3 linked regions of the Halotia branconii CENA392 genome follow. The protein of the gene in region 1 interacts with the protein of each later gene in a pairwise test. Links are inferred from orthologs where the notes say so. Each region holds a gene or a part of one and is shown on either strand. Other genes may lie near its edges.

Evidence for each region.
Region 2: the proteins of rlmB (region 1) and QI031_RS15730 interact in binary tests that used the Escherichia coli proteins (3 or more experiments, as listed by UniProt). The link is inferred for Halotia branconii CENA392 from one-to-one orthologs.
Region 3: the proteins of rlmB (region 1) and tsaE interact in binary tests that used the Escherichia coli proteins (3 or more experiments, as listed by UniProt). The link is inferred for Halotia branconii CENA392 from one-to-one orthologs.

The regions. Positions count from the first base shown.
Region 1 is NZ_CP124543.1:209,113-214,285, forward strand. The notes cover bases 1,131-4,109. They hold rlmB (23S rRNA (guanosine(2251)-2'-O)-methyltransferase RlmB), read left to right. Parts: upstream 1,131-2,122; coding sequence 2,123-3,097; downstream 3,098-4,109. Other genes in these bases: QI031_RS00995 (Mini-ribonuclease 3), read left to right, coding at 1,544-2,026; QI031_RS01005 (DUF1816 domain-containing protein), read left to right, coding at 3,186-3,488; QI031_RS01010 (hypothetical protein), read left to right, coding at 3,695-4,109. Also shown: carA (glutamine-hydrolyzing carbamoyl-phosphate synthase small subunit), read left to right, coding at 1-289; QI031_RS00990 (STAS domain-containing protein), read left to right, coding at 442-837; more of QI031_RS01010, read left to right, coding at 4,110-4,183; QI031_RS01015 (IS701 family transposase), read left to right, coding at 4,624-5,173. UniProt on the Escherichia coli protein: Specifically methylates the ribose of guanosine 2251 in 23S rRNA.
Region 2 is NZ_CP124543.1:3,594,159-3,598,216, reverse strand. The notes cover bases 1-2,962. They hold QI031_RS15730 (NAD(P)H-hydrate dehydratase), read right to left. Parts: upstream 2,278-2,962; coding sequence 724-2,277; downstream 1-723. Other genes in these bases: QI031_RS15725 (hypothetical protein), read right to left, coding at 2,460-2,962; QI031_RS15735 (alkaline phosphatase D family protein), read left to right, coding at 1-438. Also shown: more of QI031_RS15725, read right to left, coding at 2,963-3,281; tRNA 2-thiouridine(34) synthase MnmA, read left to right, coding at 3,548-4,058. UniProt on the Escherichia coli protein: Bifunctional enzyme that catalyzes the epimerization of the S- and R-forms of NAD(P)HX and the dehydration of the S-form of NAD(P)HX at the expense of ADP, which is converted to AMP.
Region 3 is NZ_CP124543.1:4,311,725-4,315,820, forward strand. The notes cover bases 1,097-4,096. They hold tsaE (tRNA (adenosine(37)-N6)-threonylcarbamoyltransferase complex ATPase subunit type 1 TsaE), read left to right. Parts: upstream 1,097-2,368; coding sequence 2,369-2,824; downstream 2,825-4,096. Other genes in these bases: QI031_RS18995 (gluconeogenesis factor YvcK family protein), read left to right, coding at 1,097-2,372. Outside these bases: crossover junction endodeoxyribonuclease RuvC, read right to left, coding at 322-813; more of QI031_RS18995, read left to right, coding at 990-1,096. UniProt on the Escherichia coli protein: Required for the formation of a threonylcarbamoyl group on adenosine at position 37 (t(6)A37) in tRNAs that read codons beginning with adenine.

The DNA.
Region 1 (5,173 bases):
TCGCGGTCTCAATCAACCTGCGGGTTTACAACAAAGGATAGAAATTACTAGCCAAAACCATAGCTTTGCGATCAACCCAGATTCATTACCTGAGACAGTTGTAGAAATCAGTCACCTTAACCTCAACGATCGCACCGTTGCTGGGGTACGTCACAAATCTCTGCCGATATTTTCCGTACAATATCACCCAGAAGCCAGTCCCGGCCCTCACGATGCTGATTACTTGTTTGAACAATTTGTCCAAGCAATGCAAACAGCACGTCAAGCGACTATAGGGCATAGAGCATAGGGTATGGGACATAGGTTATTTTCTCCCTCTGCTTCCCCTGCTTCCCCTGCCTCCCCTGCTCCCTGCTCCCTGCCCCTCTGCTTCTTCCCCTGCTTCCCCTACCTCGCCTACTCCAGCAGGTTCTAGACAATTTGCACAAAAACCATCTATACTTGAGCGTTCACTTTAATGATGAGGAGGGAATTATTGCTGAGCCACTTAATCTAACCGTGAGCCTAAGAGGCACTCGTGAAGTCCGGGATAACTGTCAGCTATTCCGCCTCACAGGTTTGTTAGATGCATTTTCTGAACCGACATTTCGCAAAGTACTCGGTAACAAAATTGATGAGGGACCAAAGCACATTATCTTGGATCTCTCACAAATCGACTTTGTTGATAGCTCTGGCTTGGGCGCGCTCGTGCAGCTAGCCAAACAAGCTCAAACCGCAGATGGCACTTTGCAAATTGTCACTAATGCAAGAGTAACTCAGACAGTCAAACTTGTTCGCTTAGAGAAGTTTCTTTCGCTGCAAACTTCAGTTGACGCAGCGCTAGAAAATATCAAGTAGTATTGATCGTTTGATTAGAGAGTTCAATTTAGCTATCCGAATGCTTGATCTGGATAGCTTAATTTTTAGAGACGCTGGCAAACAACCTCTCTCCTTGTGAGAGAGGGACAAAAGCCAGCAGATCTAAAATGTCAGCATATTGCCAAGAAAATAAGTATATCTCAATATGTCAAAATAAAGGATAGATATACACAAAAAAACTTTGTAGCCTTTAGCTATACTGAAAGATAGCAGGGTTTTTAGGCATGTATAACTAAATAATTTGTATTTTTAGTCTATCAAATATTTGATATTTTAAATGACTACTTGTCAAATAAAGGAGACTATTTATGACTAACGCATAGGTAACGGAAAATATAACCGCAGAGGACACAAAGAAATAGGAGTTTCAGAGAGTTATTGCGTAAGTCCTAATACTATAGTAATCCGGTTTGATTCGGTGAATTTATTTGTGTAGGTAGGGAACAGGAAACAGGAAACAGGGAACAGTTAAGAAGGGATAGATATGCACTGAATCGTGTTCAAAAATCAAATAGGAGTCCTATATAAAGATGAGTTTTCAGTACAAGTTCAATTAAAAAAGATAAAATTTAATCATTAATTTTGATAGTGTTGATTATGCTAGATATACCAGCATGGCATATCCAAAAAAGAGTAAATATTTTTACTGCCTTTTGAATTTAGCCCATTCAGGAATGATTAACTTGTGAAGTCAAAGGAGGAAAAGCTATTAGATGGACAACAAGATGAAGCCCCTCAGCTAAATTCATCTTTGACCCAAGCATTCTTGGCAACTACAGCCCAATTACCACAAGAGATTTCCCAGACACAATTACAACAAATTTCTCCTGCTGCCTTAGCGTATTTAGGAGATGCAATTTATGAATTGTATGTTAGGATGTTCTATCTACTGCCATTACAGCGGACAGACACCTACCATCATTTGGTAGTAGCACAGGTAAGAGCCGAAACCCAGGCACTTCATTTGCGATCGCTAATCCCTGATCTCACAAAAACAGAATTAGAAATTGTCCGACGAGGTCGTAACGCTGCCACAAAACGCCCAAAACGAGTTGATCCCGATATCTATCAACAGGCAACTAGTCTAGAAACTTTAATTGGCTATCTTTATCTCACCGATTCCCAACGCTTAACCGAACTGTTGCAAAAACTTCACTTAGAGAAATAGTGGGCAACTCCATCTTATGAAAGGAAATTCAACAGTTGAGATCCGGTAAATTCAAGGAATCTGGAAGCCCACCCACAAGCTATACCCAAAACTGATATGCAAAATAAACCAAGAAAAATCAAGACTTCTGGCGAACCAAACCGTGGGCAACCGCTGAAAATTAAGACTAAGCGTGTCATCGCTAATTCGATTCACACTCCTAGTCCTAAACATAAAAAAGGGGATAGTAATTCTCTATCCAATAGCCCACGCCCACACCGCGATTTTTCTCATCCATCTCCATCTCTAAAACACACAGAAGATAACGACTTGATTTATGGTCGTCATCCCGTTTTGAGTGCTTTAGAAAGTGAGCGAGAACTGAATCGCATTTGGGTTACTCCTCGCCTACGCTATGATCCCCGTTTTCATCATTTGATTCTCCAAGCTAAAGACAATGGCACAGTCATTGACGAAGTAGAACCAAAGCGCTTAGACCAAATTACCAACGGTGCTAATCACCAAGGTATAGCAGCACAAATAGCTCCCTATACCTACATTGAATTGCCAGATTTGATTGAACAAACAAAATCAGTAACTGACCCTGTAATTGTAGTAGCTGATGGCATCACTGATCCCCATAACTTAGGTGCAATTATTCGCACCGCCGAAGCTATAGGCGCTCAGGGATTAGTCATACCTCAAAGAAGGGCATCAGGAATCACTTCTACCGTTGTCAAAGTGGCAGCAGGTGCTTTAGAAAATTTTACTGTCGCCAGAGTAGTCAACCTCAGCCGCGCCTTAGAAGAATTGAAAGAGGCTGGTTTTTGGATTTATGGTACTGCCGCTGCTGGCAGTGAACCTCTACATGCAGTCAAGTTCAGTGGCCCGATCGCTTTGGTAATTGGCTCTGAAGGTGAAGGTCTGAGTCTGTTGACACAACGCTCCTGCGATGTACTGGTATCAATCCCCCTGATGGGTAAGACCCCTAGCCTGAACGCTTCAGTAGCCGCAGGTATGGCGCTTTATGAGATTTATCGCCAGCGATCGCTAAACACGTTGTACCTAGATAAATTACAAAAACCTCTTTAAAAATTAAGAGGAAAAGAGTATAAAGAAATGTAAAAGTAAAATATCGTTGTTTAAAATTTAGTACCACGTTGATCAATCAGCAACAACTATGAAAACAATTTGGGATAACCTGAAAGAATCTTTGATTAACACATTTAACAGTCTCGGCTTAGCTTGGTGGGTGGAAATAGTAACGCAAAATCCGCGTTGTACCTACTATTTTGGGCCATTTTTAAGTTCTGCTGATGCGAAAGTGGCACTTAAAGGCTACGTAGAAGATTTAGAAGCAGAAGGCGCACAGGGAATAATTGTAAATGTTAAGCGCTGCAAACCAGGGACTCTCACAATTGCTGAAGACTTGGGGGAAAGGATTGACCGCAAAGTAAAGCCTGTCTTTAGCGGTCTGATGTAAGTAAGGCAAGAGAGTCAAATAAGAGACAGGGGAGCAAAGGTGATGGTTTCTACTCCCTTGTTTTTTTGATTTTTGACCACTGACTTAGGGCAGATCGGCCTCAATCTGTGGAAGAGTGGTTACAACTGCTAGTTCCTAAACAGGAGTCGCAATCATATACATCAGTTTCACCACGAGTTTAATCACCATTTACGGCAGATCCTTGGATGTGGATACGATGGTCTTTCTTGTTTTGGGTGTGCCTAGGTTTAGGAGTTATCAATCTACCATCAATTGTTCATGAACGTGATTTGGCACAGATTTCTTCGCGGGCTTCCATTCTAGCTTTTCTAGCTTTTTTAACTGCACTTTTTGCACCTATTACTGAATTTGGAAAAGTTTTTAGGTGGAGACCTGTGTTTGTGGGTTTGATAGCAGCTTTTCTGGGAGCATTAGTAGCTCCATCAGTAATTTCTGTTGAACCTACTCATAGTTTTTGGGATGTAATTTTAATTTATGCGTTCTTAGGTTACTTTTTAGGTCTTCTTTTGGGAGTACCGTCTGTAATTTTAGGAATTACCAAGAGAGATTTACAAGCATATTTCAATAGGTTTATGACAGTTGTAATTTTGCTAGGAGTTTCTCTGTCAGCTATAGCTTTAAGTTGGGCAATTTTTGCTTACCCTTTCTTGTTAAAGCAGTACGGTCAATCGTAGGCTAGATTGACACAAGAAATCCAACAGCTTTTCTTCGCCACCGTTGTTTCAAACAAACACTGGCTTCATGGTTTGAGATAAAATATAGGGATAATATTGAAATAATGCAAACCCAATAACAATTCGCCAACTCCGCTATAGCAAAGAAGAATTTGTTCGACGTGGCAAAGAGATCTATAAAGCTCAAGTTCGATCTCAAGTCGAGGAAGGCATCATGGCAAGATTGTGATAATTTACCTAGAATCGTCATTAACGCAATAGAGGAGAGGATGAGCAGACTATTACTTGAGATTTCAAACGATGTCGCGGAATCTCTTCAGCTTCCACCTTCAGAACGCCTCTCTCGTCTACAACGGGAATTAGCGGGACTTAGGCAAAAAAAGAGACTAAAAAAGGCTATAATGCAGAATTAGTATAGGTTTTACGTCAAATTAACCCCCATGAAAGAGACAACTCCCACAGCTATGCCCCCATGCTTTGAAAAATGGTGTCAAAGGTTTGACGATGTATTTGGTCATAAAGCGCAAAAAAGGGAGTTTAGACATTATTTAGGGGGGTTGTTAGGAGAAAGCGAACGGAAAAACTTGTTGCAGCTCGCAGAAAATGCCGTAGGAGTAAATTACCACCGATTACACCACTTTTTGACAGATTCCCCTTGGTCGGCCACAAAGGTGAATGAACGACGCTTAGAGGTAATGAACAAGTGTAGTCAGACTAAAATCAGTAGAGGATTTAGCTTGATAATTGATGATTCAGGGCATAGGAAAAGTGGTAACTTTACCGAAGGTGTGGGAAGACAATATATCGGAGAAATTGGCAAGACAGATAATGGAATAGTGGTGGTAACAACTCATTTATATGATGGGAGAAAAAGCCTACCATTAGATATAGAGTTATATCAACACGCTGATTCATTACCCGAAGGAAAACAAGACCCTCTATTTGAGAAAAAAACAGAGATAGCAATTAAGTTAATAGACCAAACAAGAG
Region 2 (4,058 bases), 3.4 Mb from region 1 along the record:
GAAGGTGGAACTTATAGTATGGATAAGTGGGATGGTTATTTAGCTTCCCGCGATCGCTTGACGGATTTCCTAGAAAAGCGTCGTCCCTCTAATCCCATTTCTTTAGCAGGTGATGTGCATTCTCATTGGGCAATGGATTTAAAGACTGACTTTGATAACCCGCGATCGCCTATAGTAGGAAGCGAATTTGTTTGTAGCTCGATTAGCTCTGGTGGAGATGGTTCTGACACAAACCCCACAGTTCAAGCTTACTTACCAGATAATCCCCACATTAAATTTTTCAATGGTCAACGAGGATATGCCCGTTGCGAATTGACTTCTAGAATGTGGAAGACGGATTATTTAGTAATGTCAGAAGTGACAACTCAATTTGGCACAATTAGTAAACGTGCTTCATTTGTGGTTGAAAACGGTCGTTTGGGAGTACAGCAAGGCTAGTTTTAGCAGCATTTTAGAGATAGGAGCGTAAGCAATACTACTCGGTTAAGGATCATTGTAGGTTGGGTTAAACGAAGTGAAACCCAAAAAAACCCCAGACATGTTGGGTTTCGTTCCTCAACCCAACCTACAAATATTAAGCTATGCCGTAAGTCGGGCAGGTATCTATGAGGATGAGGATATTTAGTGGCATATCTCATTGATACAAATATCATACTGAGAATGGCACAGCCAAATCCCAATGTGTGCTGAGGCTTTGAATGCTTAGTTTTATAGAACTCACATTTAATTACTAACAACTCTCATTAAATATTGTGTCAATGTAAACGCATCTACACCTAATTCTGTACGCTCTTGGGCTGCTAAAATAGCTGCTTGCGAATGCCACCAAGCCGCAGTCGCCACAATATCCTCAACGGCAATTTGTTTAGTAGCCGCTTGTGCCAATAATCCACCCAGTAGGCCAGTTAAGACATCACCACTACCGCCACGGGCTAAAGCCGGGGTACTTTCAGGATTAATCCAAATTAAGCCTTCAGGGTTACTAATCGCCGTTCTTGCGCCTTTTAATAGGACTACCGACCCAGTTTGGTCTGCTGCTGACCGTACAGCTTTGACTCTATCTTGTTTGGGTTCTGCAATATTAGGAAACAACCTTTGAAATTCGCCAGTATGGGGTGTGAGTACCGTTGCTGCTTGACGCTTTTGTAAGGTGGGGATTGTTCCCAATTGTGCCAAAATATTTAAACCATCAGCATCAAGAACTAAAGAGCGATCGCTATTGATTACTTGTTCGACAATAGAAGTAGCATCTAATGTTAAACCAGGGCCACAAGCGATCGCACTAAAAGAACTTAGATCAGTCTTTTCTGGTAATTGTAAATGTGCAATGGCTTTGGTTTCCGTCTCTGGACAACCAACAATCAGCGCTTCTGGCAAATGAGACACCAAAAGTTGTTTCAAAGATTCTGGTACAGCGATAGAGAGCATCCCTACACCACTAGCACGCGCCCCCAAAGCAGTTAAAATTGCCCCACCAGCATAGCGACGTGAACCACAAATTAACAGTAAATGACCTTCTTTATATTTGTAAGTAACTGACGGACGGGGTAAAGGAAGAGTAGAAAGTGCCGTTGCTTTTGTAATTTGTTTAATCTGCGGTGTATTTCCCAAAACAGCTTGCACATCAGCTAAAGGAATATCAAAATCGATTAATTCAGCTTTGCCGATATATTCTAAAGCCTGATCTTGTAAAAAACCCAGCTTCCACAAACCCAAGCAAAATGTGTGAGTAGCACGAATAGCAGTTCCCAAAACTTCGCCTGTATCGGTGTGCAAACCCGAAGGTAAATCAATACTAATAATCGGTTTATGCCAATTATTGATCTGATTAATTGTAGAAGCTATAGGATCAGCGATCGCTCTTTCTAAACCAAATCCAAATAATCCATCAATGAAAAAATCACAGTCTGATAATTGTGTACATTCTTGAAAACATGGAATACCCAAACTTTGGGCGTATTGCAAATGCTGCGATGTTAATTCCTTCAGCTTAGAAAAAGCCGAATAGATGCTAACTTCATACCCGCGAAAATGTAACTCACGGGCTACCACCAAAGCATCACCACCATTATGACCAGGGCCTACTAAAATCCCGACACGAGACTTAATAACGGGGTGTGAAGGAATTATCTCTTGGATGCGACAAGCAATTAATCCTGCCACCTTTTCCATCAAAGCCGCCACAGGCATTTTTGCTGCAAATATCCGCCCTTCAATATCCCGCATTTGTTCAGCGGTGACTACGATTTGTGAAATGTATTCTTGCCTATCATGCATCAGTTCTAAGCCCTGAATTATTCAATGTCACAACTTACGCAAAACTATGGAAAAACTAACCACATAGACGCGTCAGCGGCTTCCCGCAGGGTAGGACACAAAGTACACTAAGTTAAGAGGGTTTGGGAGAGTTCTTGCGTAAGTCCTAAATGTTTTCCCATGCCCAATGCCCCATGCCCCCTTCACTTACCGTAGTAAACCCTAGCATCACCGAAACCTAAATTTCGTAGATAGTTGTTCCATTGCGTGGCATCTTTTCGCCCAGGAAAAGGCCCTACAGCTACATGTAGCCCCAACGGCTTTTGTCTTGCAAGCACAGCACCAGGTTGTGCTACACTCCGTCCAACCTGTTCTGCAAGTGCATTCAAATTTTCTGAACTGGTAGGAATAACGACATAATATCGAGAACTACTACCCCTAGGATTGACTATATTACTGCCACTTGGGGAAGCAAGTACTTCCTGACCGTTATTGAAATTGACAATCTGTGCGCCATATATGCCGTATGATTGCAGTTGTCTAACCCGTTCTTGGGCATTTGATGGTCTGCTAAAAACTCCTGACTGAATAACAGAACGTCCTCTGTATTGCCGGATATAAGCACCAGGTTCTATTTGCTTGATTTGTTGTAGCGTTTGGTAATTATTACTCTCAACATATACTAAGTAACGCTCCCAGTTTTGGTTATATTGAGGTTGAGAGGGCTGATATTCATACTGATACTGATATTCTTGTACTGGTTGAGCAGGCTGTAAATTTTGCTCGTAAGGATAATAAGGCTGTCCTGGTTGGGAGGGTTGCAGCTGCGGTAATGGTTGCTGCCCATAATAAGTTCCTGGGACGTTTGGTGGCGGCGGTAAAGTTCCTTGAGTTAGCAAAATGCCTTGATCATTGTTGATTTGCGCTTGTGCTGGATAACTGTGGAAAATCAGCGCCAACCAACTTCCTACAAGTAAGGGCAGAATCTGAAATGTGATAAATTTACTCGATATTTGACTGGACATAGTAATAATATTTCTAGTTCGGAAACTTAATGAATGCACCGTTATAGCAACTATATAGTGTTAGCTTAGAATTAGCTTGCCCATGTTGCAATCAATATAACTGAAAAAAATTCACTAATGCATTAGCAAGGTAACGTATACGCAACTTTGAGCGATCGCAAAGCTGATTTGACTAAATAACACCGATTTTATTTTGGTTAGCCCACCATCTATTGACAACTAACAACTGACAACTGACCCGCGTAGCGTAAATAAAATTTAGAGATATGAAAAAAATCGTCGTTGGTCTTTCCGGTGGCGTTGACAGTTCCACCGCTGCTGCTATCCTACACAATCAGGGCTATGAAGTAATTGGTTTGACTCTTTGGCTAATGAAAGGCAAAGGTCAATGTTGCTCTGAAGGAATGATCGACGCGGCTTATATTTGTGAACAATTAGGCGTTCCCCATCAAATTGTCGATATGCGGGATGTCTTTCAAACCCATATTGTCGATTACCTCGTGACTGGTTATAGTGCTGGGATCACGCCTCTACCTTGCTCTCAGTGCAATAAAACTGTCAAGTTTGGGCCAATGGTGCAGTATGCCTGCGAACAATTGGGATGCGATCGCATTGCCACTGGTCATTATGCTCAAATTAACTATGACGAAGTTACTGAACGCTATCAGCTATTAAGGGCTGTTGACCGAAATAAAGACCAGTCTTATTTTCTTTACGATTTGTCTCAAGAATTACTGGCAGCAACCGTATTTCCTCTAGGTGAATTACAAAAAACCG
Region 3 (4,096 bases), 4.1 Mb from region 1 along the record:
GAAAATATTTATTTATCAGTTGGGCGTATTATTTCTAACATAGCTGAATGATATAGGAATCCGATTTGATTTGGTGAAATTACTTGCGTGGGCGGGGAACAGGAAACAGGGAACAAGAATCTTTGAGGTGTACTGAATTTTTTCAAAAATAAAAAAAGTAGCAAGTTAATACACTACTCTTTAATACTAAAAAATTCAGACAGCAAAAAGCGATCGCTCATCCCAAATTACAGTTTATTGGTTCAGGCGATCGTCCCAATAACTATATAATTCGTAACTATTTGCTTTTCAGTTCAATATAATTATTCTCATTTTACAGTTTTACACCTGGAACCACGCTGTTAAAGCCACCGCCAAAGCATCAGCAGCATCATCTGGCTGGGGAATTTCTGCTAAATTTAACTCCCGCGCCACCGCATCTTGAACTTCTGATTTATCTGCATTACCGTAGCCTGTTAAAGCTTGTTTGATTTGAGCAGGAGTAAATTCTATATATGGTAAATTATGTTGCGCTAAAGTCAACATAACTACACCTCTTGCTTGTGCCACGAGGATTGTACTTGACATACGATAGAAAAACAATTTCTCGATCGCAACCAAATCTGGTTGTAATTCTTGAATCAGGGTGTGTAAATCGTCAAATATTGTACATAGGCGTTGTCCCATTTCTGCATCTGCCGATGTCCGAATTACGCCAAAATCTAGCATATTGACTGCTGTGTTTTGTCCTTTAGTAGCAGCCTGTGTACAGTTAATTGCTCCAAATCCTAAAATTGCCAGTCCTGGATCTAGTCCTAAAATTCGTTTTTCCATTAAACTCACTTTTATCAAGTCAGGGTACTGTTTTATGGGGAACACTGGCAACTTTAACGACTCACTTTTAATCTAATCACACAGAAAAATTTAATAATGTGCCACTTGGTGTTAAAACCAGGTAGTGTACATTTTCTGTTAATCATTAGTTTGTTCCCCCCTGCTCCCAATTAGGTATGTCAATCGGTTTTCTTAGACAAGCCCTCAACACTTTGCAAAAACGGTCACGTAGTCGAACTTCCTATCGGGTCAACCAGTGGTTCAAATGGTTATCCCCTGGACTCTCTGTCAAACGTTGGTTGTTGATTAGTGTTGGAGGTGTACTGCTAGCTAGTTTGGGGTTAGCTATTTGGATTAAGCTCACCCCGATTTTTTGGATGATTGAGTTGGTTAAGGGTTTTTTAGGAGTGATTACTGACCTCTTACCCAACTATATCAGTGGGCCTTTAGTGCTGCTTGGCGGCTTGCTGTTGCTGCTGTGGGGGCAAACTCGCACCGTCAGTTCAATTACTAAGGTATTAAGACCAGAAGGTGAAGAAGAACTAATTGATGTCCTGCTGGCTTATCGGCGATTATATAGAGGGCCAAAAATCGTCGTGATTGGTGGAGGTACAGGACTTTCTACCTTACTGAGAGGACTCAAAACATACAGTGCTAATATTACTGCAATTGTAACTGTAGCTGATGATGGTGGGTCTTCTGGAAGGTTACGCCAAGAATTTGGAGTTTTACCACCAGGGGATATTCGTAATTGTTTGGCAGCTTTAGCAGATGAAGAAAAGTTATTAACAGAATTATTTCAATATCGCTTTCGGGCTGGGGATGGATTGACAGGTCACAGTTTTGGTAACTTGTTTTTAACGGCAATGAGTGATATTACTGGCGACTTAGAACGGGCAGTTGCAGCCAGTTCTAAAGTGCTAGCCGTGCGCGGGCAAGTTTTGCCAGCAACTTTGAGTGATGTTCGTCTTTGGGCAGAATTAGCTGATGGTCGCCGGATTGAGGGCGAGTCAAGTATTCCCAAAGCGGGGGGAAAAGTTGTCAAAATTGGCTGCATTCCTGCTAATCCTCCAGCAGTACCAGCAGCTATTAAGGCAATTAAAGAAGCCGATTACATTATTATTGGCCCAGGTAGTCTTTATACGAGCTTAATTCCTAATTTACTTGTACCAGAAATTGCCGATGCGATCGCTGCGACACAAGCCCCACGTATCTATGTCTGCAATATCATGACCCAACCGGGAGAAACTCAAGGATACACAGTTGCTGACCACATCAGAGCAATAGATACTGCTTGCGGGCATAGACAGCTTTTTGATGCTGTATTAGTACATAAAAAATCTCCCTCTGAGCAATCACTCATCCGCTACGCCCAACAAAACTCCCATCCTGTCTTCTTAGATAGAGAAGCTGTCTCTTTATTAGGGCGACGGATTGTGCCAGCGAATATCTTATATGAAGACGAAACAGGTTTTGTACGTCACAATCCCCAAAAACTAGCACAAGTTTTGTTACGTTGGTACAGTAGAACTCATCACAAAACTCGCGATGGGAAATGAAAATATTTCTTGCAGATGCACAAGCGACGCTACGTTTAGGAATGACTCTTGGTCAAAATCTTAGTGTCGGTAGTGTCATCTTGCTAGAGGGTGATTTAGGCGCTGGCAAAACTACATTAGTACAAGGTATTGGACAAGGTTTAGCTATCAGCGAACCAATTGTTAGCCCTACTTTTACTCTGATTAATGAGTATACCGAAGGACGCTTACCGCTTTACCATTTGGATTTATATCGCTTAGAACCACAAGAGGTTTTAGCCTTAAACCTAGAAACTTACTGGGAAGGTCTTGAGGTAATGCCAGGTATTGTAGCGATTGAGTGGGCTGAACGAATGCCCTGTAAGCCTCATGTTTATCTCAACGTGCATTTGACTTATGGAGATGAGGGCGATCGTCAAGCTGAAATTATACCTTTTAATTGTGTCATCAGTGAATTTATTACTACCATTTGAGTATTTTTTCTGAAGTTGGGAAAAAATACTGTCTGATATTTAAATTAGCATCTGATGATTATGAATGACTGAATTTGGATGCAATGGGTTATTGAATTTATGAGGCTGAATAGACAAATCGCCCCACACCGCATCATTAACTGACTAATACTATCAGTGTCATACCCAAGAGATCCTAACTTGATTACAGCACTACAAAATTTTCACCGATAGTCGAGGGAGGATTCCACACTCGTTCTATCTACCGCTACCACGCTCATCCACAAAATTCACTAACATTGTTGTCCTTATTATTCAGATTCAGAAATCAATGAAATACTGTTATTCGGTCACGATTGGCATCTACTAGTTTTCTGCCTGAGGTTAGCTATGATGGGTGAAGACATTGACTCAAAGCGTCTCAACAGAACAATACTCTTGCAGGTTATATCTCTTAATCCAGCAAACCGCCAAATTTTTAGAACACCTGCACTCAAAAAAAATATAATTTAACTGAGGATTGACATAAACTTGTCCTCTGGTGGATCATCTTGACTGTTAAGGCTCATAAATGAATTTCAGTTACCTAGTAATTATTGGTAATTTTTTTTCATCTACTTGTATCATGGTTGTGCTGATTAACTCATTGTTTTGATGTATCGGTAAATCAGTCCTCGACTTTATTTGAGCAGATGCTTGTTTGTCGATTATTAAACCGTTTTAACCAATAAACATCAGCTTTCTGGCAACATCACTTTTGTTACCAGAAGGTAGTCAAAAGTGTAAAAAACCCGTTTTAAGAGCCTAATAATTAAGTGCATATAAAGTTTTTATATGTATAAAACTGAATTTTCATAGAAAGTTGCCCGTTTACTTAACCCTATTAATTCTCTACAGTTTTTAGAGGAAAAATCCGGATAGTTAAGCACCAAAAGCTAGCCTAAAAAAGTTAAACAGTTACCGATTTCCGTATTTATCGTTTAACTTATGGTCATGCTTAGTATTCCCATAAGAGCTTGCGGATCTGCATACAAAAATGTATAAATCCTAAATTCATGAGATAAATTAATTATTTTTTTTTAAACTACAAGCTATTCTTATAGTGCTTTTCGCTTGTATGTAATACATTCCAGTCAGGAAAAGGAGCTAGGAACTAGAGGCTAGGGGCTAGAGTAGTGTATTTCATCAGTATAAATATTTATACTTATAAATAGTAGTAACGCTAGTCAGAAATCAAAGTTCAAAAAAAACCGAAATAAAATAGCAGTCCCATCTCCAGCTTTTGACACTGAT